DNA from 2 places in the Nocardia sp. CA-119907 genome. Region 2 is predicted to be linked to the other one. Evidence: predicted binding sites of a transcription regulator. Region 2 holds the regulator's gene; the other holds the start of a gene.
What was found. The regulator HspR, encoded in region 2, represses chaperone genes until heat shock. The targets are predictions, from matches to a motif close to ANNTGAGTNNNNNNNACTCANNT.

Region 1: the regulator HspR is predicted to act here: its motif matches at 4,748-4,770, upstream of lon (endopeptidase La).

The regions. Positions count from the first base shown of each region.
Region 1 is NZ_CP192091.1:9,593,931-9,605,591, reverse strand. Features, by position in the region: gene ACQP2D_RS43150 (TIGR03084 family metal-binding protein) at 255-1,046, opposite strand; gene ACQP2D_RS43145 (hypothetical protein) at 1,238-2,593, opposite strand; gene ACQP2D_RS43140 (bifunctional 3-(3-hydroxy-phenyl)propionate/3-hydroxycinnamic acid hydroxylase) at 2,737-4,482, opposite strand; gene lon (endopeptidase La) at 4,789-7,212, shown strand; gene ACQP2D_RS43130 (FAD-dependent monooxygenase) at 7,322-8,950, shown strand; gene ACQP2D_RS43125 (PaaI family thioesterase) at 9,023-9,466, opposite strand; gene ACQP2D_RS43120 (TetR/AcrR family transcriptional regulator) at 9,489-10,049, opposite strand; gene ACQP2D_RS43115 (DUF1707 domain-containing protein) at 10,110-10,709, opposite strand; gene ACQP2D_RS43110 (DNA polymerase IV) at 10,833-11,661, shown strand, end outside.
Region 2 is NZ_CP192091.1:9,269,776-9,281,436, forward strand. Features, by position in the region: gene clpB (ATP-dependent chaperone ClpB) at 1-1,091, opposite strand, end outside; gene ACQP2D_RS41630 (NADP-dependent oxidoreductase) at 1,392-2,327, shown strand; gene ACQP2D_RS41635 (FAD-binding oxidoreductase) at 2,860-4,017, shown strand; gene ACQP2D_RS41640 (FAD-binding oxidoreductase) at 4,026-4,802, shown strand; gene ACQP2D_RS41645 (globin domain-containing protein) at 4,876-6,045, opposite strand; gene ACQP2D_RS41650 (heat shock protein transcriptional repressor HspR) at 6,709-7,110, opposite strand; gene dnaJ (molecular chaperone DnaJ) at 7,110-8,273, opposite strand; gene grpE (nucleotide exchange factor GrpE) at 8,298-8,948, opposite strand; gene dnaK (molecular chaperone DnaK) at 8,945-10,792, opposite strand; gene ACQP2D_RS41670 (FAD-binding oxidoreductase) at 11,235-11,661, shown strand, end outside.

The DNA of each region.
Region 1 (11,661 bases), 320 kb from region 2:
GGCGCCGCATGGGGGAGATCAGCATCACAGTCTCAGGGCGGCCGACACGCTGGCGGACTCGGGCCACTCGGCGTCATTCATGTTTCCACCAGCTGACAAAGGGGTAAATAGACATAGCTGGCGAGCGTCATTCTCGACTGCCACATCGAGACACCCGGCCAACGGCGTCCGGCCGACACGAACGGCGCACCCAAGTGTGGCGCTCGCCCGCTCCGATTCTCCATTGTTGAACCGGGTGGTCGGGTTTCGGCGGGTCAGTCGAACTGACCCGCCGTCCGGCCCGTTCCGGTCGGTCCCGCGAAAGCCTGTGCGATGGTGAGCCATTCGGCTGCCTCCGCACCTACGGTTTCGAGTGCGAGGTCATCGCGGTGGCGGCGCTGCGTCACCAGCAGACAGAAATCCAGGGCCGGACCGGTCACGCGCTGCGTCGCGTCGTCGGCTCCCCACGACCAGATGTCGCCGTCGGGTGCGGTGAGTTCGACCCGGAATTCCTCGACCGGCGCCGTCCTGCCGTGCACGGCATAGGCGAAATTTCTGGTCCGCACGCCGATATGCGCGACCGTGCGCAGCCGGGCGGTCGGTGTTCTGGTCACCCCGAGCGCGTCGGCGATGTCCTGGCCGTGTGCGAAGGTCTCCATAATGCGGGCGCTGACCATCGACGCCGCGCTCATCGGCGGTCCGAACCACGGCAGCTTGGTGCCGGACGGGACCGCGCGCAGGGCGTCGATCAGATCGTCGCGGCCCCGGCGCCAGCGGTCGAGCAGTTCGGCGGCGGGTGCGGTCGCCGCCTCCTCGGCGGCCTCGTCGACGAAGGTCAACACCTTCGGCGCGGCATTCTCGAGCAATTTCGCGAAGCCGTCGGCATCGGCGGCGGCCATGGTGGCGACCTCATCGGTCCAGGCCAGATGCCCGATCTGATGGGCGATGCTCCAACCGGGGGCCGGCGTGGGCTGCGACCAGTCCGCCGCCGCCAGCGCGGCCACGATGCGTTCCAGTTCGGTGCATTCGTCGGAGAAGTCGCGCAGCAGCGCTTCGAGGTCGGCCATCGGTTTCCTGTCTCGTCCGCGGCGTGCTCGAATCCCTACGCAGGCTGCCTCCTCCGGGCCCGTCGCTCGCGCCCGTCGAGGCGCACTACTTCGTACGCCGTCGCGGTTCAGCATCGCAGCGGCTCCGAAAAAATGCAAGCATGCGTGCTTGTATTTGGGACGGACTGCTCCGCTGCCCCGGGTCGGGCCGGTTACCAGCCGAAAATCGTCAGGTGGGCGGCGCCGACCACCAGGCCGAGCAGCGCGCCGTGCAGGTACAACAGCCAGGCATCCTGCTCGACCGAGGCGTAGAACATCTCCATGAACTCCCCCGGGGTGAGGTCCTGGAGCTTGCGCGCCGCGAACTCATCGATCTTCTCGGCCTGTTCGAGGGTGAACGCCTCGTCCTCGATCAGGCTCGGGGCCAGACCGACCGCGGCCCCGGCCGCACCGACCTTGAGATTGTCGAACTGGCGGCGGCCGAAGGCGACGCGCACGATCGAGGTGGTCGGGCCGAGCTGGCGATGGATCTCATCGGAGACCAGCCGCTCGATCAGCTGCCGGGTCTTATCGCCATTGGGGCCCTCGAGCAGTTCCTTGGACAGATTCGGCAGCGTGAGCACCTGGTAGGCGAGGATATGCGCGAGATCGGTGGCCGCCTGCGGCTGCCGCTTGGCCAGCAGCGCCTGCTTCCACAGGTATTTGTAGCGCGGCTGCGGATCACCCGGTTCGAAGACCATTTTGACGGCGATGACATTGACGATCACGCCGATCGCCGCGGAGGCCAGCAGCACGATCACCCAGCCCGGCACCCAGCCGAGCGCCGGAATGGTGTGGTGCACATGCATATACAGTGCGAGCAGCAGGCCGAACGGCGCGCCGAGCAGGCCGATCCGCACCATGAAGCGCAACTCCGGGGCGGCGATGGTGGTGGTCAGATCCTTCAGGATGTACGGGTTTTCCCGCAGATAGCGGATGACGAAGGATTTGATATCGATGAGCTGGTCGACATTGTCGCCGAGCGATTCGAAGGCCCGCTCGGTCAATGCCGGCAGTTCCCGATCCACCCGCTGATAGATGATCTGTTTCATGGCCTTGGGCACGCCGCGCCACAGATCCGGATTCTCCCGATACATCAACTCGTCGACCAGGGGCTGCACCTGCTTGCTCGCGAGTACCGCGATGTAGTCGGCAATACCCTGCAGATCCAGTTCGTGAATGAAATCGCGCGGACTGCCGATGCGCATGAGCGCCTTGTCGACACAAATGCTGGCCATCTTCTCGGCACGCGCCGGAATGAAGCCCTGGAATCCGAACCGGCGGCCGTCGCCGGAGAATGTCGGCAGCACCTGGACCCGACGCGGAAAATACGGATACAACACCTGTAGGCCCGGAATCCGGATGCCGCGAAATACGACGGGCCAGAACAGCATCAGCACACCGGTCCAGTTGGTGAGCCATCCGGCCAGCGCGCTGAAGATGGGGAAGGTGATCAGATCGACGCTGAACTTGGACAGGCCGGTCAGCTGTTCCCAATTGATGAACACTCCGGATGCGAGTGTTGTCATCGTGGGATCCCCCTAAGCCTTAGCGACTGCCTGCGGGTCGCTCGAAAAGATCAGCGGTCCGATATCCCGGTCCTGAGATATCCAGCTGCCAACATTCTCATCGGCTCGGACGGGGTGTCAATGCAGGCCCGTCATCGGTGGGGTTATCGGGCCTGCTCGAGGGGGCGGTCCGCATCCGCCTGCGCATCGGATTCCGCTGGGGTGGGCGGCCGTACGGCCGAACCCATCAGTTGGCGCATGAGTTCCGCGGTCAGTGCGCCGCCGCGGCCGGGTTCGGCTGTGCCGAAGACGTACCTGTCCGGGCGCAGCAGCAACAGACCGCCGATGCCGACACCGGCCTTGGCGAACCACCGGGCCAGCGCTCCGGTGTGGTCTTCGGTATCGGCGAAATCGGCACCGGTGCTGCGGCCATCGCCCGGTTTGCCCTGTGGGCGGCCGCCCAGGGGATAGACGGTGACGAATCGGGTGCCCAATGCCCGCAATGCGGCCTGGTCAGCGGCGCTGAGTACGGTGCGCGGGTCGACGCCGTAGCCGATCAGGGCGAAGCCGATGCCGAGGACATCGTCGAGGCGCTGCCGATGGCCGTCGTAGGTCCGCACATCCGGTTGCGGGGCCAGCGTGCCCGCCGCCCTGCGCAGACCGTGCCGCGGCAGGCCGAGATAGGCGCCGCGGCGGAAGCGCGGCGCGGGCTTCATCTTCGCGCCACGCAACCAGCCGCTCAGACCGGGTAGGCGCATCGCGGTGATGAGCGCGATATCGCGGGCCGCGGCGAGGAGTCTGTTATCGATCGAGACCAGGGTCTTGTTCAGCACCGAAAGATCGATCATCGCCTTGGCGTGCGGGCGGCGCTCGGATTCGTAGCTGTCCAGAATCGCCTGGCTCGCACCGTCTTTGATGATCGCGGTCAGCTTCCACGACAGGTTGTCCGCATCGCGCACGCCGGAGTTCATGCCCTGCCCGATGAACTGCGGGGTCATATGCGCGGCGTCGCCGGCGATCAGGATCCGGCCGTCGCGCCACCGGTCGGCGACGACGGCATTGAAGGTGTAGACGAGCTTGCGCAGCACCTCGACCTCATCCGGATCGACGAAGCGGGCGATACGGCGGCGGACGGTGTCGGAGTCCTCCATCTCCGCTTTGGTCTGGGACTCGCTCAGCATGAATTCGAAGCGATGGTGTCCGTCCGGCTGCGGACAGGACACGATCGGCAGTGCGGGATCACAGACGAAGTTGAAATACGGCAGGTGCCGGAAGGCGTCCACGCCGTCGCGGGCCTTCAGATCCACCACCAGCCAGCGTTCCGGAAAGCTGGTGCCGGTCATATCGATGCCGAGCTTCGTGCGCACCACACTGCGCCCGCCGTCGCAGCCGACCAGGAACTTCGCCCGCACCCGCTCCGCGGTGCGCGGATCGGTCTCCGGTGCGCGGCTGCCATAGCCGGTGCCGCGGCATTCGGCGTGTTCGACGCTCACACTGTTGTCGTCCTGGTCGAAATCGACGACCTCGCGGCCGCGGCGGACGGTGACGTGCGGATAGCGTTGCAGCGCTTGTTCGAGGGTGTTCTCCAGGTACGGCTGGTACAGGAAGTTGGCCACCGGCCAGCCCAGCGGCCGGTCGGACTGGTTGAACTGCGCGAGCAGCCGACCGTCGCCGCGCACCCACTGCACGGTGGAGTCGATATTCATATCCGCGGCGAGTTCGTCCGCGGCACCGGCGGTTTGGAAGATCCGCATGCCTTCGTCGTCGGTGTACACCGCGCGCGCCATGCCGTAGTACTCCGGCTCACGCTCGAGCACCAGCACGCGCACCCCGCGCCGCCCCAGCAGGTTGGCCAGGGTCAGTCCGGTCGGCCCGAGACCCACGACCACCACGTCGTAGTCGGTGTTCATCGCGTGAATCCTCCAGTCGGTTCGGGGACATCCACAGTTTTCTGATGAAATCATCAGCCACGACGACCTTCGCTGTCAAGCAGAGATGATGAAACCATCAGATAAGCAGGCGGAAGTGTTCACGCGTGCGATGCGCCGTGCCACCGGATGCGCCCAGGTGACCCGCCTCACTCGATGGGTTCCAGGTATGGAAGGCGGCTGATGTGGGGGTTATTCGCCGAGAGCGAACGAGCGGAGAGAGCCGGAACAAACGCGATCGCCCTGGGGTTGACTGGGCATCGCTCAACTTTTGGAAGGGTCGAACACGTGACTACACCACAGAACCTGCCGGTGCTGTTCCTGACCGATCCGATCGTGCTGCCGGGCATGGTCGTGCCCATCGAACTGGACGAATCGGCGCAGGCCGCCATCGACGCCGCGCGCGCCGCGAATACCGACGCGGTGCTGCTCGCACCCCGATTGACCGAGGGCTACGCCTCCTACGGCGTCGTCGCCACCATCGAACAGGTCGGCCGGATGCGCGGTGGCGCACCCGCCGCGGTGCTGAAGGCCGAACGGCGCGCCAAGATCGGCCATGGGGTCACCGGGCCGGGCGCCGCGCTGTGGGTCGAGGCCGAACCGGTCGAGACGCCCGCCGCGGACGGGCGCACCAAAGAGCTTGCCGCCGAATACAAGAAGCTGGTCGTTTCGGTGCTGCAGCGCCGCGAGGCCTGGCAGATCATCGACGCGGTCAATCAGCTGACCGATCCGTCGGCGATCGCCGATACCGCGGGCTACGCGCCGTACCTGACCGCGGACGAGAAGCGTGAGCTGCTCGAAACTCCGGACACCGCACAGCGTTTGACCAAGCTGATCGAGTGGACCAAGGCGCATATCGCCGAGGCCGAGGTCACCGAGAAGATCAGCGAAGATGTCCGCGAGGGCATGGAGAAGAGTCAGCGCGAATTCCTGCTGCGCCAGCAGCTCAATGCCATCCGCAAGGAACTCGGCGAGGACGAGCCCGACGGCGCCGACGACTACCGCACCCGGGTCGAACAGGCCGATCTGCCCGATGACGTGCGCGCCGAGGCGCTGCGCGAGGTCGGCCGGCTGGAGCGGGCCAGCGATCAGAGCCCGGAATCCGGTTGGATCCGCACCTGGCTCGACACCGTGCTCGAACTGCCGTGGACGGTGAAAACCACCGACAGCACCGATGTTTCGGCCGCTCGCGCGGTACTGGACGCCGATCACCACGGGCTGGACGAGGTCAAGGATCGCATGGTCGAGTACCTGGCCGTGCGCTCCCGGCGTGCCGCGCGCGGACTCGAGGTCGTCGGCGGCCGCGGCTCCGGCGCGGTGCTGGCGCTGGTCGGTCCGCCCGGTGTCGGCAAGACCTCGCTGGGTGAGTCCGTGGCACGGGCCATGGGCCGCAAGTTCGTTCGCGTCGCGCTCGGCGGCGTGCGCGACGAGGCGGAGATCCGCGGTCACCGGCGCACCTATGTCGGCGCGCTGCCCGGCCGGATCGTGCGCGCCATGAAGGAGGCGGGTTCGATGAATCCCGTTGTCCTGCTGGACGAGATCGATAAGGTCGGCTCGGACTTCCGCGGCGATCCGGCCGCGGCGCTGCTCGAGGTGCTGGATCCGGCGCAGAACCACACCTTCCGCGACCACTACCTGGATCTGGATCTCGATCTGTCCGATGTGCTGTTCATCGCGACCGCGAATGTCATGGAGACCATCCCCGGCCCGCTGCTGGACCGGATGGAACTGATCACCGTCGACGGTTACACCGAGGACGACAAGGTGGCCATCGCCCGCGACTTCCTGGTGCCCCGGCAGCTGGAGCGCAATGCGCTGACCGCGCAGGAGGTGTCGATCACCGACGAGGCACTGCGTGAGGTCGCGGCCAACTACACCCGGGAAGCCGGTGTGCGGCAGATGGAGCGGTTGATCGCGAAGGCGTTGCGCAAGGCCGCGACTCGGCTGTCCGAGGACGGGAGCGGGAGCGGTTCGGCCGCCGACGACACCGTGGTGTCGCTGGGTTACGACACCGAGCTGGGCTACGACTCGTCGGCGGAATCGGAGTCGTTGACCATCGATCTGGGCAATCTGAAGGATTACCTGGGCCGTCCGCGCTTCACCCCGGATTCGGTGGAACGCACCGCCGTCCCCGGTGTGGCAACAGGTTTGGCGGTCACCGGTCTGGGCGGCGATGTGCTCTACATCGAGGCCAATGGCGCCGAGGGCGAGCGCGCGCTCACCCTGACCGGTCAGCTGGGCGACGTCATGAAGGAGTCGGCGCAGATCGCCCTCACCTACGTGCGCTCGCACCTGGCGGAGATCGGCATCGAACCGTCGGTGCTGGATCGCAATATCCACATCCACTTCCCGGCGGGTGCGGTGCCGAAGGACGGTCCTTCGGCGGGCGTCACCATGGTCACCGCCCTGGTGTCGCTGGCGCTGGGTCGGCAGGTGCGCGCGGATGTCGGCATGACCGGTGAGGTCACGCTGAACGGCCGGGTGCTGCCGATCGGCGGTGTGAAGCAGAAGCTGATGGCCGCTCAGCGCGCGGGTCTGAAGACGGTGTTCATCCCGGCCCGCAATGAGCCGGATCTGGACGAGGTGCCCGCGGAAGTGCTGGCCGCCCTGGATGTCCGACCCGTCGCCGATGTGGCCGACATCCTGGCCTACGCCATCGAACCAGTTGCCGAACCGGCCCTGGACACTCCCGTCTTCGCGGCGAGCGCCTGATATTCGGCCGAACGGGCCGTGCACGTGTGCACGGCCCGTTTTTTCGCGTGCATGGTCACCGTGATCGCGACGCAAGGGCGATGCAAGCCCGCGCGCACACGATCGGGACATGACTACTACAGAGCAGACTCCCGTACTCGTTGTCGGCGGCGGACTCGTCGGGCTGTCGGCCGCGCTGTTCCTCGAGTACCACAGTGTCCCTTATGTTCTGGTCGAACGCCGGGCCAAGGCGTCGGTGCTGCCCAAGGCGCGCGGTCTGCACACCAGGACTACTGAGCTGTTCCGCCAGGTCGGGGTGGCGGATCGGGTCGAGCGGGCCGCCGCGACCGCACTGCGGGCGGGCAGCTTCGGCGGTGCCAGCACGGGCACCAGCCTCATCGCGGCCCAGCCGCTGGATATCAGTCATTTGGCGCGGGCAATGACGGCTGCCGATCCCAGTCCATCGCGGTTTTGCTTTCTGCCGCAGGTGCTGCTCGAGCCGGTGCTCGCCGAGCAGGCCCGCGAGCGCGGCGGTGATCTCCGATTCGGGGTGGAGCTGGTCGAATTCGAGCCCGACGATGCCGGCGTGACGGCAACCTTGCGCGACACGGCGGGCACTACTTCGGTGCTCCGGGCCGACTATCTCATCGCCGCCGACGGCGCGGCCAGCCCGATTCGTCGGGCATTGGGTATCGAGGGCTGGGAAGTGCCACCGACGCACCACTACATCAATGTCTTCGCGCGGACCGATCTCACGGGTGTACTGGGCGGTCGCACGTTCAGCCAGTGTGAGATCAGCAATGACACGGTGCGCGGACTCGTCCTGTCCAAGAACAACACCGACGAATGGTCGTTCCACCTCGAATACGATCCGACGCGCGAGAGCGCCGCGGACTATTCGGACCGGCGATGTATCGAGCTGATCCGCGCCGCGATCGGCGTGCCCGATATCGCGGTCGAGCTGCTGGCGCGAAGTGCTTGGGACACCGGCAGTTTCGTGGCCGATGAGTACCGGCGCGGCCGGGTGTTCCTCACCGGCGACGCGGCGCACCGGCACGCACCGTGGGGTGGCTACGGTGGCAATACCGGTGTCGCCGACGCACACAATCTGGTGTGGAAGCTGGCGATGGTCCGCTCCGGCGCGGCCGCGCCCGCACTGCTCGACTCCTATCAGGTCGAACGGTGGCCGCGTGCGATCATCGGCGCCGAACAGGCCAATCTGGGCGCCGACTTCCGCACCCGCTACGGCATCGAAACCCCGGACAATGCGGACCGGATGGCGCGCATGTTGGAGTTCGGGGCGGTGATGTCGCGCTTTCGCTACTCATCGGATGCGGTATCGCACCGGGCCGTTCGAGGCGTCGAATGGGTCGAGCCGCATGTCGATCGGCTGACGGGTCAGGTTGGCACGCGGTTGCCGCACGTGTGGATCGATGCCGAGCAGACCACCTCGACCCTGGATCTCTGCGGGCCCGGCTACGCGCTCCTTATCGCGGGCACCGCTAGAGCCTGGCGTGATGCCGCGGCGCACACCCAGCGGGAGACCGGAATCGACATCGCCGTGCACGGGTTGGCCGCCGAATGGAGTGCCTGCACCGGTCTGCCCGAAGGCGGTGCGTTGCTGGTGCGTCCCGACGGACATGTGGCCGCGCGCTCGGATGAGGGTCTGTACCCGAGGTCGCTGTGCGAAACCATACGGTCGCTCACGGGCTGGTCATCGGATACCGCATCGGCGCTCGACACCAAGGCCACTGCTTGATTTCGAGGTGGGTGGTGCATCGGAGGTTGTGCACCACCCGAAGTCGACCGTGCCGCGAGATGACCCGCGGCGTCAGTTGCCGTTCGCCGCCAGTTCGCGCTCGACGGAACGCGCGGTGCCCTGGGCGACCGCGCACAGGACCGGCTCCGCATCCGCGCTCTCGGCATAGATTTCGCAGGAGACGACGGCTTGGCGGCGCGTCGATCCGGTGACGGTGGCCTCGGCGCGCAGCCGGGTGCCCGCCGCCGGACGCAGGTAGGTGATGGTGAAACCACCGGTGAGGACATTGGCGCCGAGTACCGTACCGGCCGCGAAGGTGAGTGCGTTATCGGCCGCATACGACACCACACCGCCGTGCACGAAGCCGAATTGCTGGCCCAACTCGGGCCGGATGGGAATGATCAGGGTCGCGGCGCCGTCGCCGAATGCGGCGATCTCGGTGCCGACCAGCTGTGCGAACGGCTGTGCGGCGAGTACCTGCCGCGCCAAGTCCAGGTCGAGGGTGATCGTGGGCATGAGGTCTCCGTTGGCGAGTGGTTCAGTTGTTCGTGATGCCCAGCGTCTGCCAGGCGGCGTCGGCGAGTTCACCCGCGACATCAATGGGGGCCGTGCGGATTTCGCCGCCGAGCCAATGCCGGGAGTACTCCTGCGCCGGGCCCAGCCACAGGGCATAGAGGAGATCGAAATCGAGATCGCGCACCGCGCCGTAGCCGGCGTGGGTGCGCCACCAGCGCATGACATTGCGCAGGAATTCCCGGTTGCTCTCGCTCTCGCGCACGCCGGGCGGCCGAGCGGAATTGAGAACCGTTGCGCGGTACTGATTTTCGGTGACCCAACGCAGATGTTCGACGACTCCGGCGGTGACTCCGGCTCGCGCGTCGGTACTTTCGCCGACGACACCCCAGAAGTGCTCCTGATAGTCGGCGAGCGCATGCGCCCATACCTCGCGATACAGGTCCGCCTTGTCCGGGAAGTGGTGGTAGAGCGCGCCGACGCTGGCGCCCGCCGCATCGCGGATCTGGGTCAGTGTGGTCTCCAGCGGCCCCTGTTCCGCGAACTGACGCTCGGCTGCCAGCAGCAACCGATCTCGAATCTTCACAACCAGAATTTAGTTCTGTTTTGCGGACGGCGCAATGCCCGGCCGGTCACCGTGGAACGGTCAGGCAGTCGGACGGGGCCGACGCAGCAGCCAGGCCAGGAAGGATCGCCGCGGCGGGCGCGGATACTTCGCGACCACCGTCCCGGAGCCGATCTCGCCATCGACCCGCAGCAGCGGCGACCCGGGCAGACCGCCCTCGGTCACCTTGTTCTTGATGGCGCCGCTCTTGGCCTGTACCCGATCGAGATCGACCCGCCAGCCGCGCGGCACGATCAGCTGGACGGTGCCGGACCCAACCGATACGTGCACCGCGACCTCGCGATGCGGGCACAGCGCCCGGGTGAAGTCGAATGTGATACCGCCGGAACTGCATTCGGCCGTGATCTCGGCCGGGACGATCCACTCGCCGTCCTTGACCCGCGCGCCACTTCCGGTGCGCAAGTCGATCGGTTCGCGGGCCGCCGCGACCACCGGCAGATCGGCCGTGACGGCGACGAGTTCGGCCGTTGTCTGCGCCGAGTACACCGCGACCAGCCGCTTATCCAGCTCGATCAGGTCGAGCTGGCCCTCGTCGACGGCGAGCTGCAGCTGCCGGGCCGCCACTTCGCGATCGATATCGTCGACCCTGAGCGCGGGCAGGTTGTCCGGTGCGTCGGTCATGCATGCTCCCCTGTTCGTCCTCGGGAAAGCGTACGTCGGTTCGCCGGACTCGTTCCCGCTCCATCAACCGATGTTCGCGGCGAATTTCCGCTACCTGTCATGGCGATGCGGTAAGACGGACATATGCCCAGGTGGCTGTTGCACGTTGATCTCGACCAGTTCCAGGCGGCGGTGGAGTTCCGTCGCCATCCCGAGCTGCGCGGCCAGCCGGTCATCGTGGGCGGCAATGGCGATCCCGATGAGCCACGCAAGGTGGTGACCTGCGCGTCCTATCCGGCCAGGGCATTCGGGGTGCGCGCGGGGATGGCGCTGCGCTCGGCCAAGCGCAAATGTCCCGACGGGATTTTCCTGCCGCTGGATATGGCCACCTACGAGGAGGCCTCCGATGAGGTCATGGCGCTGCTGCGGACCTTCCCCGGCCGCGTCGAGGTATGGGGTTGGGACGAGGCCTTCCTCGCCGCCGATACCGACGATCCCGAGCAGTTGGCGCGCGAAATCCGAAGCGCCATTGCCGAGTTGGATCTGACCTGCGCCATCGGCATCGGCGACAACAAACTCACGGCCAAGCTGGCGACCGGTTTCGCCAAATCCGCGGGCAAATCCTCGGCCGCACCCGCCGATACCGACGGCGCGGCGGCGGGCATGTTCCGGCTCACCGCCGCGAACTGGGTCGAGGTCATGGCGCATCGTCCGACGAATGCGCTGTGGGGCATCGGAAGTCGGATCGCGGCCCGGATGGCCGAACTCGGCATCGAAACCGTCGCCGATCTGATGGCCGCCGACCGACATCGCCTCGCCGCCGAATTCGGCCCGAATACCGGGCCGTATCTGTGGGTTCTCGGTCACGGCAAGGGCGATACCGACGTGACGACCGAACCGCGAGTTCCGGTGGGGCGCAGTAAATCCGAGACCTTCCCACACGATCTGACGGATCCGGCGGAGATCCGGGCCC
Region 2 (11,661 bases):
ACACCGTGGTGCACCTCGTAGCGCTCCTTGATGCCGCGCAGGATGCCGATGGTGTCCTCCACCGACGGTTCGCCGACCAGCACCTGCTGGAAGCGGCGCTCCAGGGCGGCGTCCTTCTCGATGAACTTGCGGTACTCGTCCAGTGTGGTGGCGCCGACCAGGCGCAGTTCACCGCGGGCGAGCATCGGCTTGATCATATTGCCGGCGTCCATGGCGGATTCGCCGGTCGCGCCGGCGCCGACAATGGTGTGCAGCTCATCGATGAAGGTAATGATCTGCCCCGCACTGCTTTTGATCTCCTCGAGTACGGCCTTGAGCCGCTCCTCGAATTCACCGCGATACTTCGCGCCCGCCACCATCGCACCGAGGTCGAGCGAGACGACGGACTTGCCGCGCAACGACTCCGGCACGTCACCGGCCACGATGCGCTGGGCCAAACCCTCGACGATGGCGGTTTTACCGACGCCCGGCTCGCCGATGAGCACCGGATTGTTCTTGGTGCGACGGCTCAAAACCTGTACGACACGGCGGATTTCGGTATCCCGGCCGATGACGGGGTCGAGTTTGCCGGAGCGGGCCGCCGCGGTGAGGTCGGTCGAATACTTCTCCAGCGCTTGGTAGCTGCCCTCCGGATCCGGACTGGTCACCCGTGCGCTGCCGCGCACCGCGGTGAACGCCTCGCGCAGCGCGTCGGGTGTCGCGCCGTACTTCTTCAGCAGCATGGTCACATCCGAATCGCCCTCGGCCAGGCCGACCAGGACGTGTTCGGTCGAGACGTATTCGTCGCCGAGTTCGGTGGCCAGGTGCTGGGCGGCGGTGATCGCGGCCAGTGCCTCCCGGCCGAGCTGCGGTGTCGTGGTCGCACCGGTCGCGCGCGGCAGCCGGTCGACAATGTCCTGCGCCTCGCGTCGTATCGCCGCCGGATCCACCGCTACGGCCTTGAGCAAGGGGGCGGCGATGCCATCGGTTTGATCCAGCAACGCCACCAGCAAGTGCGCCGGACGAATCTCCGGATTGCCCGCGGCCGAGGCGGCCTGCAGGGCGGCGGTCAGGGCCGCCTGGGTCTTGGTGGTGGGATTGAACGAGTCCACAAGTCACCTTCCTACTAGTCGATGTGCGGTATCGAGCTCGCCTGAATCCACGCGGTTCCACCGCGCGGCTCGCACCGCTTCGCACCGTTCAACGTCCGAAAGGTTGAGTCTGTTCCGCTCAACTTTAGTTTTTTGAACGAACCGCGCAGATTCGCCCGACACCTGAACAGACTCGTAGTGAACGCTACGCCGCGACACTGCCGAATGGCATCAATCACCGGGTCTATGGCATAGGGATGCCTACGATGGCCTTTGCCGTTGGTTTATGCACGACAATCCAGCCCGACTCGAGGAGGATGGATGCGCGCGATCGTGGTACGAAGCTTCGGAGCAACACCCGAATTGGCCGAGTTGCCGGTGCCCGAACCGAGCGCGGGCGCGGTGCGGGTGCAGTTGGAGGCGGCAGGCGTCAACCCCTTCGACCAGAAGATGGCCAATGGCATTCTGGACGGCAAGCTGCCGCACGATTTCCCGATGATCCTCGGCGTAGACGGCGCTGGCACGGTGTCCTCGGTCGGCCCCGGCGTCACCGGATTCGCCGTCGGCGACCGTGTCGTCGGCAAATTCCTGGTCCCGCCCGTCGGCCACGGCAGCTTCGCGGAGTATTCGGTCCTGCCCGAGAACGCCACGCTGGTCCGGATCCCGGAAGCGGTCCCGACCGTGGCGGCAGCGGCCCTGCCGACCGCGGGTGTCACCGCGCAGGACATCGTGGACGCCACCAAGATCGAGCCGGATCAGACGGTTTTGATCATCGGCGCGACCGGCGGTGTCGGCTCCTTCCTTGTGCAGTTGGCGAATATGGCGGGTGCGCACGTCATCGCGACCGCCCGCGGCGCGGCCGCCGACCAGATGACCCGGCTGGGCGCGGCCGAGACCGTCGACTACACCCGGGGCCCGATCGCCGAGCAGATCGCGGCCGCGCATCCCGACGGGGTCGACGTGCTCTTCGACCTGGTCAGCCCGCCCGAGGCGCTGGCCGAGCTGACCGCGCTGGTGCGCGACGGCGGCACGGTCTACTCCACCATCTGGGCCGCCGACGAGCAGGCGCTGCGCGACCGCGGGATCAAGGGCGGCAATATCGAATCCTCCGGCCGCGCACCGGAATTGCGGCGCCTGCTCGATCGCGTCGCGGAGGGCGATGTGGTGGTGCCGATCGACGTCACCGTCCCGCTGTCCCAGGCCGCCGCGGTCATCGGCGCCGCGGGTGCGCGCGGCAAAACCGTACTAGCCATCTGAAACGTCGAAATGTCGTCGTTAGCACCCGCGAGGAGCCATCCCGTCCACCGAATTCGGCCCCTTCCTGATTCCGGAGGCCGATAGCCGCCCGCAGCTCACCGCGCGCCATCCGCCGGGTCTACAACCTTTCCGGCACCACCATCGATGACGGCACCGACCACGGCTTTCTCGAGGGTCCGCCCGGGCGCTGGTCGACGATCTGTCCGCAAACGACCAGCGTATCGATGCGTTCATCTGCTGGCCGACCGCGGGCGATCCCGTCGAACAGGTCCGCCGCTATGCCGAATCGGTCGCCCCGGCGGTGCACGCCAAGTGGCGAGTTGACCCAGCGGTAACCCGCCTGCCAGGCTCTTCGCTTATCCTGCATGTCAGGCCCACAGCAGACCCGATTTGCCCACGGATTACCGTTGGCGCGGGCGTGATCGGCCATACCCACCCGACCACGGGATTTTCAGGGATACTTGACGGCGGAGGACCGCCGGTTACGGACATGTCCCTGGGCAGCACATAGAGGGAAAGGAAGCTCCACCTCGTGGATGCGCGTTCGGCAGCGCTGGTCCGCGCCAACTTCCGCTCGGTGATCGAATCGCCGAACGGACCCGAGCGGTTGATCAGTGCTTTTTATGGTCATCTGTTCGCAGAGAAGCCACAGTTGCGGGAGTTGTTCCCGCCCGCGATGGAGATGCAGGCCAAGCGCCTGGTGACCGCCATCCATTACGTACTCGACAATCTCGAGGACTGGGGACGAGCCCAGAAGTTCCTGGAGCAGTTGGCGCGCGATCATCGCAAATTCGGTGTCATCGCCTCGCACTACGATATCGCCGGACGGGCACTGCTGGCGGCGTTTCGCGTGTTCAACGGGCCGATGTGGAATCGCGCGCTCGAGGAGGGCTGGCGCGATATCACCATCCTGATCTCGGCCTCCATGGCCATCGGCGCCAACTCCGACAAGTCGCAGCCGTATTGGGATGCGACCGTCGTCGGCCATCGCCGGGTGCTCGAGGATCTGGCCATCGTGCGGTTGCAATCCGATAGTCCGATCCCGTATCAGGCCGGGCAGTATGTGCCGATCTCGCTGCCGCAGCGGCCGAAGATGTGGCGTTACCTATCGCCCGCCATTCCCGCCAATCCCTACGGTGAGATCGAATTCCATGTTCGCAAGATCCGCGGCGGCTGGGTGAGCCCGGCCATTGTCAATGAGACCCGGGTCGGCGACCGGTGGATGGTCGCGGGTCCGCTCGGCGGCCTGCACATCGATCGCGACAGCGGTCGCGATGTGCTGCTGATCGGCGCGGGCACCGGCATCGCCCCATTGCGCGCACAGCTGATCGAGATGGGCCAGCGCGGTATCAACCCGCGCGTGCATTTCTTCATCGGCGGGCGCTACCCCTGCGATCTGTACGACGTCGAGAACATGTGGCAGCTCTCGCAGAGCAATCCCTGGCTGACCGTGGTCCCGGTGTGCGAACAGAAGACCAACCCGTGGTGGTATCCGCATCCGCCGCAGGAAGAGCCGTACGGCATGCACCGCCGCCTGATCGGAAATCTGGGCGCGGTGGTGGCCAGCTTCGGTTCCTGGGCCGACCGCCAGATCCAGATCGCCGGGTCGGCCCGCATGATCGCCGATACCCGCCGCGCCCTCATGGCGGTCGGCACCCCAGAGTGGGCAATCAGCTCAGATCCCGTGTGAGAGAAGCAATGACAATAGATCCGAGCCCGCTCGGCAATGGTTCCGCGCCCGAGTGGAAGGCGACGGTGGTCGGTCACCATCGGCTGCGCCACGATCTCGCGGTGATCCGCTTGATCGGCGAGTACGTCCCGTTCCTCGCGGGGCAATCCGTTGAGGTCCGGGTGCCGCAGCACCCCGGCATGCGCCGCAGATTCTCCCCCGCGCTGCCGCCGTCGCTGGACGGCAAGTTGGAATTCCATGTGCGCACGGTGCCCGGCGGCTGGTGCAGCGGCAGCATCGTCACCGACACCAAACCCGGCGACGAATGGCAAATCGGGGCCCCCCTGGGCACTTTCCATGTCGACCCGTACGGCGACGAGGTGGTGATGATCGCGGGCGGCACCGGTCTGGCCCCGATGCGCGCACAGATCCTCGAACTCGCCCGACACGAGGATCCGCCGCCCACCTATCTGTTCACCGGCGGCCGCTCCCCGCGCGATCTCTACGCCGACGACATGCTGTTCCTGCTGGCGAACGAATTGCCCTGGCTCACCGTGATTCCCGTCGTCGAGAGCCCGGAGGACCCGGGGCGGGTCGACGAATGGTACGAGCATTCGCGAGTGGATATCGGATTCCCGCTCGATGACATGCTCTTCGGCACACTCGCGGATGTGGTCGCCTCCCACGGCGCGTTCGAAAACCATCAGGTGCTGGTCTGTGGCTCACCGAATATGGTCCGAGTAACCCTGGATCGTCTTGTCGAAACCGGAACTCCAGCTGCCGCAATACAATTCGAGGGACTGTAAGAAGTAGACCCGACCACCACGGAGCGAGTCTTACGAGCGACGTTCGCGGCGCGCCGCAGGCGCGGCCAAGAATTCAGAACAGCGGGTCGTGGCGGATGTTCTTGGTTTGGGTACCGGCGGCCATCAAGCGGAACTTGGTGGTCTGCACCATCGAGGGCGAGCCGACGATCTGTACATCCCGGTCGGCCCAGGAACCGTAACTGGCGACGACCTTGCCGATCTGGCCGGTCACCCGGGCCTCCAGACCAGGCCAGATGCGTTCGCGCTCGCCGGAATCCAGGTACCACCACGGGTTTTCATCGCTCTCGGTGACCGGGATGACGGTGAGCCACTTGTTGGCGGTGGCCAGTTGGCTCAGGATCTCCAGATCATAGAGATCACAGGGATGGTGTCCACCGACGAACAGGTGCACCCGCGGATTGATGCGCCGCTGTGCCATCGCCATGAGCTGGGCGCGCAGGGGTGCGATGCCGGTACCGCAGCCGATCATCAGCATTTTGCGTTTCACATTGCGCGGGATGCCGAGTCCGCCCAGGGGTGAACCGAGTAACCACTGGTCACCGACGGCGGTGTGGCCGACGATGGCCGGACTGACCCAGCCGCCCAGCACCCCGCGGATATGGAATTCGATCTCCCCGTTCGCATTCGCGGGCACCGCCGGTGACATATAGCGCCACATGCGCGGCCGGGCCGGGATCTGCACGCTGATGTACTGGCCAGCGGCATACTGCATCGGCTGATCCAATTGCAGCCGGACGACGGCGAGATTGCGCAGCACCTCACGGTGCTCGACGACGGTTCCGGTCCAGACCGATGGCGTCGATTCCTGTTCGGCCGCGCCGATCATGGTGTCGCCGATGATCTTTAGGCCCTCGTCCCAGGCCCGGTCGACCTCGTCGGTCCACATCTCGGTGCCCGCGAAGATCCGCATCGCGGACTTCAACGAGGTGGCCACGGCGGTGTAGTGCGCGGCTTGTACACCGTATTTGCGGTGATCGCGTCCGAGTTGGGCGAGGAATGGCAATAGTTTGTCCGGCTCCTCGAGCCGATCCAGCGCGTAGGAGATGGCCTTGACCAATCGGTCACGCTGCGAATCCATGGCTGCCGGAAAAAAGTCCCTGGCGGCGGGGTAGTTGGTGAAAAGGGTCGCGTAGAACGAACTGGCCAGCTTGGCCGGGCCGCCCTCCTCCGCAGCAACCGCCTTGAACGTTGTTCTGATCAAAGCGACCGTCCGCGAATCCATTTGTGTCACAACCCCTTTTTGCGCTCGAACACAATCCGTGGCCGACAAGTGAGGTGCTGCGGGACACTCGACAGCAGCCAATGCGAACGAGTGTAGGCGAGGTTTGCCAGCTACGGAATCAGTCGAGTAAACATCATGCGTGTAATTTCGCTGAAACGGCGGTCAGCACCACGAAAACCCTTGAAAACAAACCGAAAGAACGAACAGGGCGGCGAAATCCGTCACATATCCAGCGGTTTCGCAAGATCCGTTGTGCAAGATTCATCCCATTGCGGCTCCGAGAGCGATCCCTCGGCAATCGGCGCGCCGCAATCGCTTACCGGCTCGGGCAAACGCGGCGCACCAGCCGGGCTGGTGACCAACGGAATCGCGTGGGCGATCCGGCGCATAGTTTGCTGAAACACCGCCCACAGCAAACTTCGCAGCTCGGCACATCATCGGCAACCCTACCGACCGTGGGTCGACGCCGCGCAGCCCGCGAACAACCTGCCGGATACCGAAATCCGGAGTCGGGAGTTTGCCCGAGTACTGCCAGCAGTTATTCACTGCGGCAATGGGTGCCGCGTTACCGCATAACGCATTTACCCATCGGCGAAAACGACAAAGGCCCCGGGCTCGGTTGTGCACCGAATCCCGGGGCCTTTGCTATCGCCGTAGCGCTTTTCAGCGCCGATTGCGCGGCTTCCACACCACCAGTGCGGTACTGCGTTGCGGCGGCGCGAGATCGGGGCGATACCCCGCGCGCAGCCGATCCAGCTCGGCCGACATTTCGGCGACCCGCTGCTGCAGTTCCTCGACCTGATTGGTGAGTTCGATGATGCGCTTGATGCCCGCCAGGTTGACGCCCTCGTCCTGGGACAGCCGCTGCACCTCGCGCAGCAGCTCGACGTCCCGTGCCGAATAACGCCGACCGCCACCCGAAGTCCGTTGCGGCGTCACCAGTCCCAAGCGGTCATACGTGCGCAGCGTCTGCGCGTGCATACCCGCCAGCTGGGCCGCGACCGAGATCATGAAGAACTCGGCCCGTGACGACCCACTGGATGCCTGCTTCGGATTATCGGACATCACGCACCTGCCCATCCCGCACGCGGATCGAACCCGCTGGCCTTCTCCGCCTCCGCGAACCGCTTGAGCGCCTCGGTGGCATTGTCGTCCAGCTTCTGTGGCACGGCCACCTTGACGGTGACGAGCAGATCGCCCGCCCCGCCGGCGGGGCCGCGCTTGGGCACGCCACGGCCGCGCACCCGCAGGATGCGGCCGTCCGCGGTGCCGGGCGGCACCTTGACGCCGACGCGCCCTTCCAGCGTGGGCACGGAAACCGTTGTGCCCAGCACCAATTCACTGTAACTGACCGGCAGCACCAGGGTCAGGTCGTCGCCATTGCGGCCGAAGACCTTGTCCTGGCTGACGTGTACGGTCACATAGAGGTCACCCGAGGGCGCACCACGCAGCCCGGCCTCACCCTGTCCGGCCAGCCGGATCTTCTGCCCGTCACTGACACCGGGCGGAATCCGCACCGTGATGGTGCGGGTCCGATTCTGGATGCCGCTGCCGCGGCAGTCGACGCACGGGTCATCGATGATCGAGCCGGTACCACGGCATTCGTCGCACGGCTCGCTGAAGCCGAACGCACCTTGGTTGCGGCTGATCACGCCGTTGCCATTGCAGACGGGACAGACTCGCGGACTGGTCCCCGGCTTGGCGCCGCTGCCGTGACAGGTGGTACACGCCGACGGACTGGTCATCCGCAGCGGAACGGTGACGCCCTGTGCGGCCTCACGGAACCCGAGGGTCGTCTCGGTCTCCACATCAGCGCCGCGGCGCGGGCGGCTCGAGGTGCGCGTGCCGCCCCGGTTGAACAGCCCACCCAGCAGGTCTCCGAGACCACCGTCGCCCGCATTCGCCTGGCCGAAGATGTCACCGATATTGAAGTCCTGCGAGAAGCCGCCGCCCGTACCGGGAGTGAAGCCACCACGTCCGTATCCGCCACCGGCGAACAGCTTTCGGGTGTCGTCGTATTCCTTGCGCTTGGCCGGATCCGACAGCACGGCATGGGCCTCGCTGACGGTTTTGAACCGCTCCTCGGCCTTGGTATCGCCGGGGTTGGCATCCGGATGCAAGTCACGAGCGAGCTTGCGATACGCCTTCTTGATCTCGTCCTGCGAGGCGCTGGAGGAGACACCCAGCTCCTTGTAGAAGTCCTTTTCGATCCACTCCCGTTGACTCACCGGGCATCTCCTCCTCTCGGATTCTTATTGGTTGTTCGCATTGGCATCATCGGATGCCTCTTCTTCGACCAGATCGGCCACGCCATCGGTTACCCCGACGAGCGCGTGCCGAAGCACCCGATCGCCGAACCGATAGCCCTTGCGCATAACTACACCGATCACCGGATCGTGTCCGTCGCCCTCGTGCTGCACGGCCTCGTGCAGGGTCGGGTCGAAGGGCTCACCCTCCGTACCGAATTCCTGCAGACCCTGCTTGTGCAGCGCGTCGGCGAGCTTGTCCGCGACCGCCTTGAGCGGCCCGGTTTCGAGGTCGCCGTGGGCGCGCGCACGATCGAGATCATCGAGTACGCCGAGCAATTCGGAGACCACGGCGGCCTTGGCCGCATCGATGGTCGCCTGCCGGTCCCGCTCGACCCGCCGCCGGTAGTTGGCGTATTCGGCGGTCAGCCGCTGCAGATCGGCAGTACGCTCGGCCAGCTCCTTGGTGATGGTCTCGGCCAGGACGTCGGCACCCTCATCGTTACCGAGGAGGGGTTCGGTGCCGTTCCCGGCTTCCGGGCCGGGCCCGGCGGCGGGCTCTGCCGCCGCCGGTTCCCGAATCTCACCTGTCTCGGGATCAACCTTGCGATTGTCGACGAAGGTGATCGGCTCCTGTTCGGAGTTTCCCTCGCTCACTTCTTCTCCGTGTCGACCGGCTCGTCCACAACTTCGGCGTCCACAACCTGATCGTCACCAGCCGCGGCGCTGGCGCCGTTGCCGGAGGCAGCGGACTCGGCCGCCGACGCCTCGTAGATCGCCTGGCCCAGCGCCTGCGACTCGGTCGCGAGCTTCTCCACCGCGGACTTCACGGCCGCGATATCGGTGCCCTTGAGCGCCTCGTTCGCCTCGGCGATGGCCGCCTCGACCTTGGTCTTGACGTCCGCGGGGACCTTGTCCTCGTTCTCCTTGATGAACTTCTCGGTCTGGTGCACCAGCGACTCGGCCTGGTTGCGGGTCTCGGCCTCCTCGCGGCGGGCCTTGTCCTCGGCGGCGTGCGCCTCGGCGTCCTTGACCATCCGGTCGATCTCCTCCTTGGACAGGCCGGAGCCGTCCTGGATCTTGATCGTGTTCTCCTTGCCGGTGCCCTTGTCCTTCGCGGTCACGTGCACGATGCCGTTGGCGTCGATGTCGAAGGTGACCTCGATCTGCGGCACGCCGCGCGGGGCCGGCGGGATGCCGGTCAGCTCGAAGGAGCCGAGCAGCTTGTTGTGCGAGGCGATCTCGCGCTCACCCTGGAACACCTGGATCTGCACCGACGGCTGGTTGTCGTCGGCGGTGGTGAAGGTCTCCGAACGCTTGGTCGGGATGGTGGTGTTGCGCTCGATGAGCTTGGTCATCACGCCACCCTTGGTCTCGATGCCCAGCGACAGCGGGGTGACATCGAGCAGCAGGACGTCCTTGACCTCGCCCTTGAGCACACCGGCCTGCAGGGCGGCGCCGACGGCGACGACCTCGTCCGGGTTCACGCCCTTGTTGGGCTCCTTGCCGCCGGTCAGCTCGCGGACCAGATCGCTGACCGCGGGCATACGGGTCGAACCACCGACGAGCACGACGTGATCGATATCGGCCACGTTGATGCCCGCGTCCTTGATCACGGACTGGAACGGCGCGCGGGTGCGGTCGAGCAGGTCCGAGGTGATCTTCTGGAATTCGGCGCGGGTCAGCTGCTCGTCGAGGAACAGCGGGTTCTTGTCCGCGTCGACGGTGATGTAGGGCAGATTGATCGAGGTGCTCTGCGAGGAGCTCAGCTCGATCTTGGCCTTCTCAGCCGCCTCACGCAGGCGCTGCATGGCCATCTTGTCCTTGGTCAGGTCGATGCCCGCGCTGGCCTTGAACTTGTCGACCAGCCAGGTCACGACGCGCTCGTCCCAGTCGTCACCACCGAGGTGGTTGTCGCCGGAGGTGGCGCGGACCTCGACGACGCCCTCGCCGATTTCCAGCAGCGAGACGTCGAAGGTGCCGCCACCGAGGTCGAAGACCAGGATGGTCTGTTCCTTATCGCCCTTGTCCAGGCCGTACGCGAGCGCGGCCGCAGTGGGCTCGTTGACGATGCGCAGCACGTTCAGACCGGCGATCTGACCGGCCTCCTTGGTGGCCTGACGCTGCGAGTCCTCGAAGTACGCGGGCACGGTGATGACCGCGTCGGTGATCTCTTCGCCCAGGTAGGCCTCGGCGTCGCGCTTGAGCTTCATCAGCACGCGTGCGCTGATCTCCTGTGCGGTGTACTTCTTGTCGTCGATGTCCACCGACCAGTCGGTGCCGATGTGCCGCTTGACCGAGCGGATGGTGCGGTCGACGTTGGTGACCGCCTGGTTCTTGGCGGGCTGGCCGACCAGAACCTCTCCGTTCTTGGCGAACGCGACGATCGAGGGGGTAGTGCGCGATCCTTCAGAGTTCGCGACGACGACCGGCTCGCCGCCTTCGAGAACGGCGACGACCGAGTTCGTGGTCCCGAGGTCGATTCCGACCGCACGAGCCATGGTTGTTCCTCCTAGTTGACGTAACTACTTGTGTCGGTGCTGGGTAATCGCGGGTTTCGGGCGATCTGCCCGCCCTGCGACATCCGTCATCGGCTGCCGCGAGACCTCGCACCGAGCACCTCACGGAGCACGGTCCCAGCAACGCTGAGCGTGGTCGGCTCAATCCTGCACCCGATCACCGCCGGGAGTCAACTCAAACTTGAGCCGGACCCACTCAACATTGTCGAACAGCTCAACCGAGGCCCTGCGCGATCTATTCCCGGACCACGCGGCGGGGCACTATCCGCCATTCTCACCAGCCGGATCGGCGCGGAACAGGAACGTGCACCAGTTGTGACCAACCCTGATCAAGATCGCGTGTGCTTGCCCGGCGGTCGGTGCTCCACGAGGATGGCGGGCGGCGGTGCGGCCGATCGGACCGTCGGGAGGAGTGGTCGTGGCGATGAAGACACGGTCGTGGTGGGGTTGGGGCAATGTCGAGGACGCGGTCGTCGGTGCGGAGTTGGACGCGCTGACAGCGCGGGTCGCGGCGGTGCTGCCCGGGGCGGATCTGACTCCACACGAGCCGCCATCGGTCGAATCACTCGGACTGCCCGAACCGCGGGTGACCGCACCGGATTCGCTCGCCGCACTGGTGTCGACGGACCCGGCCGATCGGGCGGCGCACGCGCACGGTCAGGCATTTCGCGATGTGGTGCGCAATCTGCTCGGCGCCGTGCGCGATGCGCCGGATCTGGTCGTTCGCCCGCGCGGCGAAGACGATATCGTCGACGTTCTCGACTGGGCGGCCGGGGCGAATGTCGCGGTGATCCCGTTCGGCGGCGGGACGTCGGTGGTCGGCGGGGTAGAGCCGCGATTGTCCTATCGGT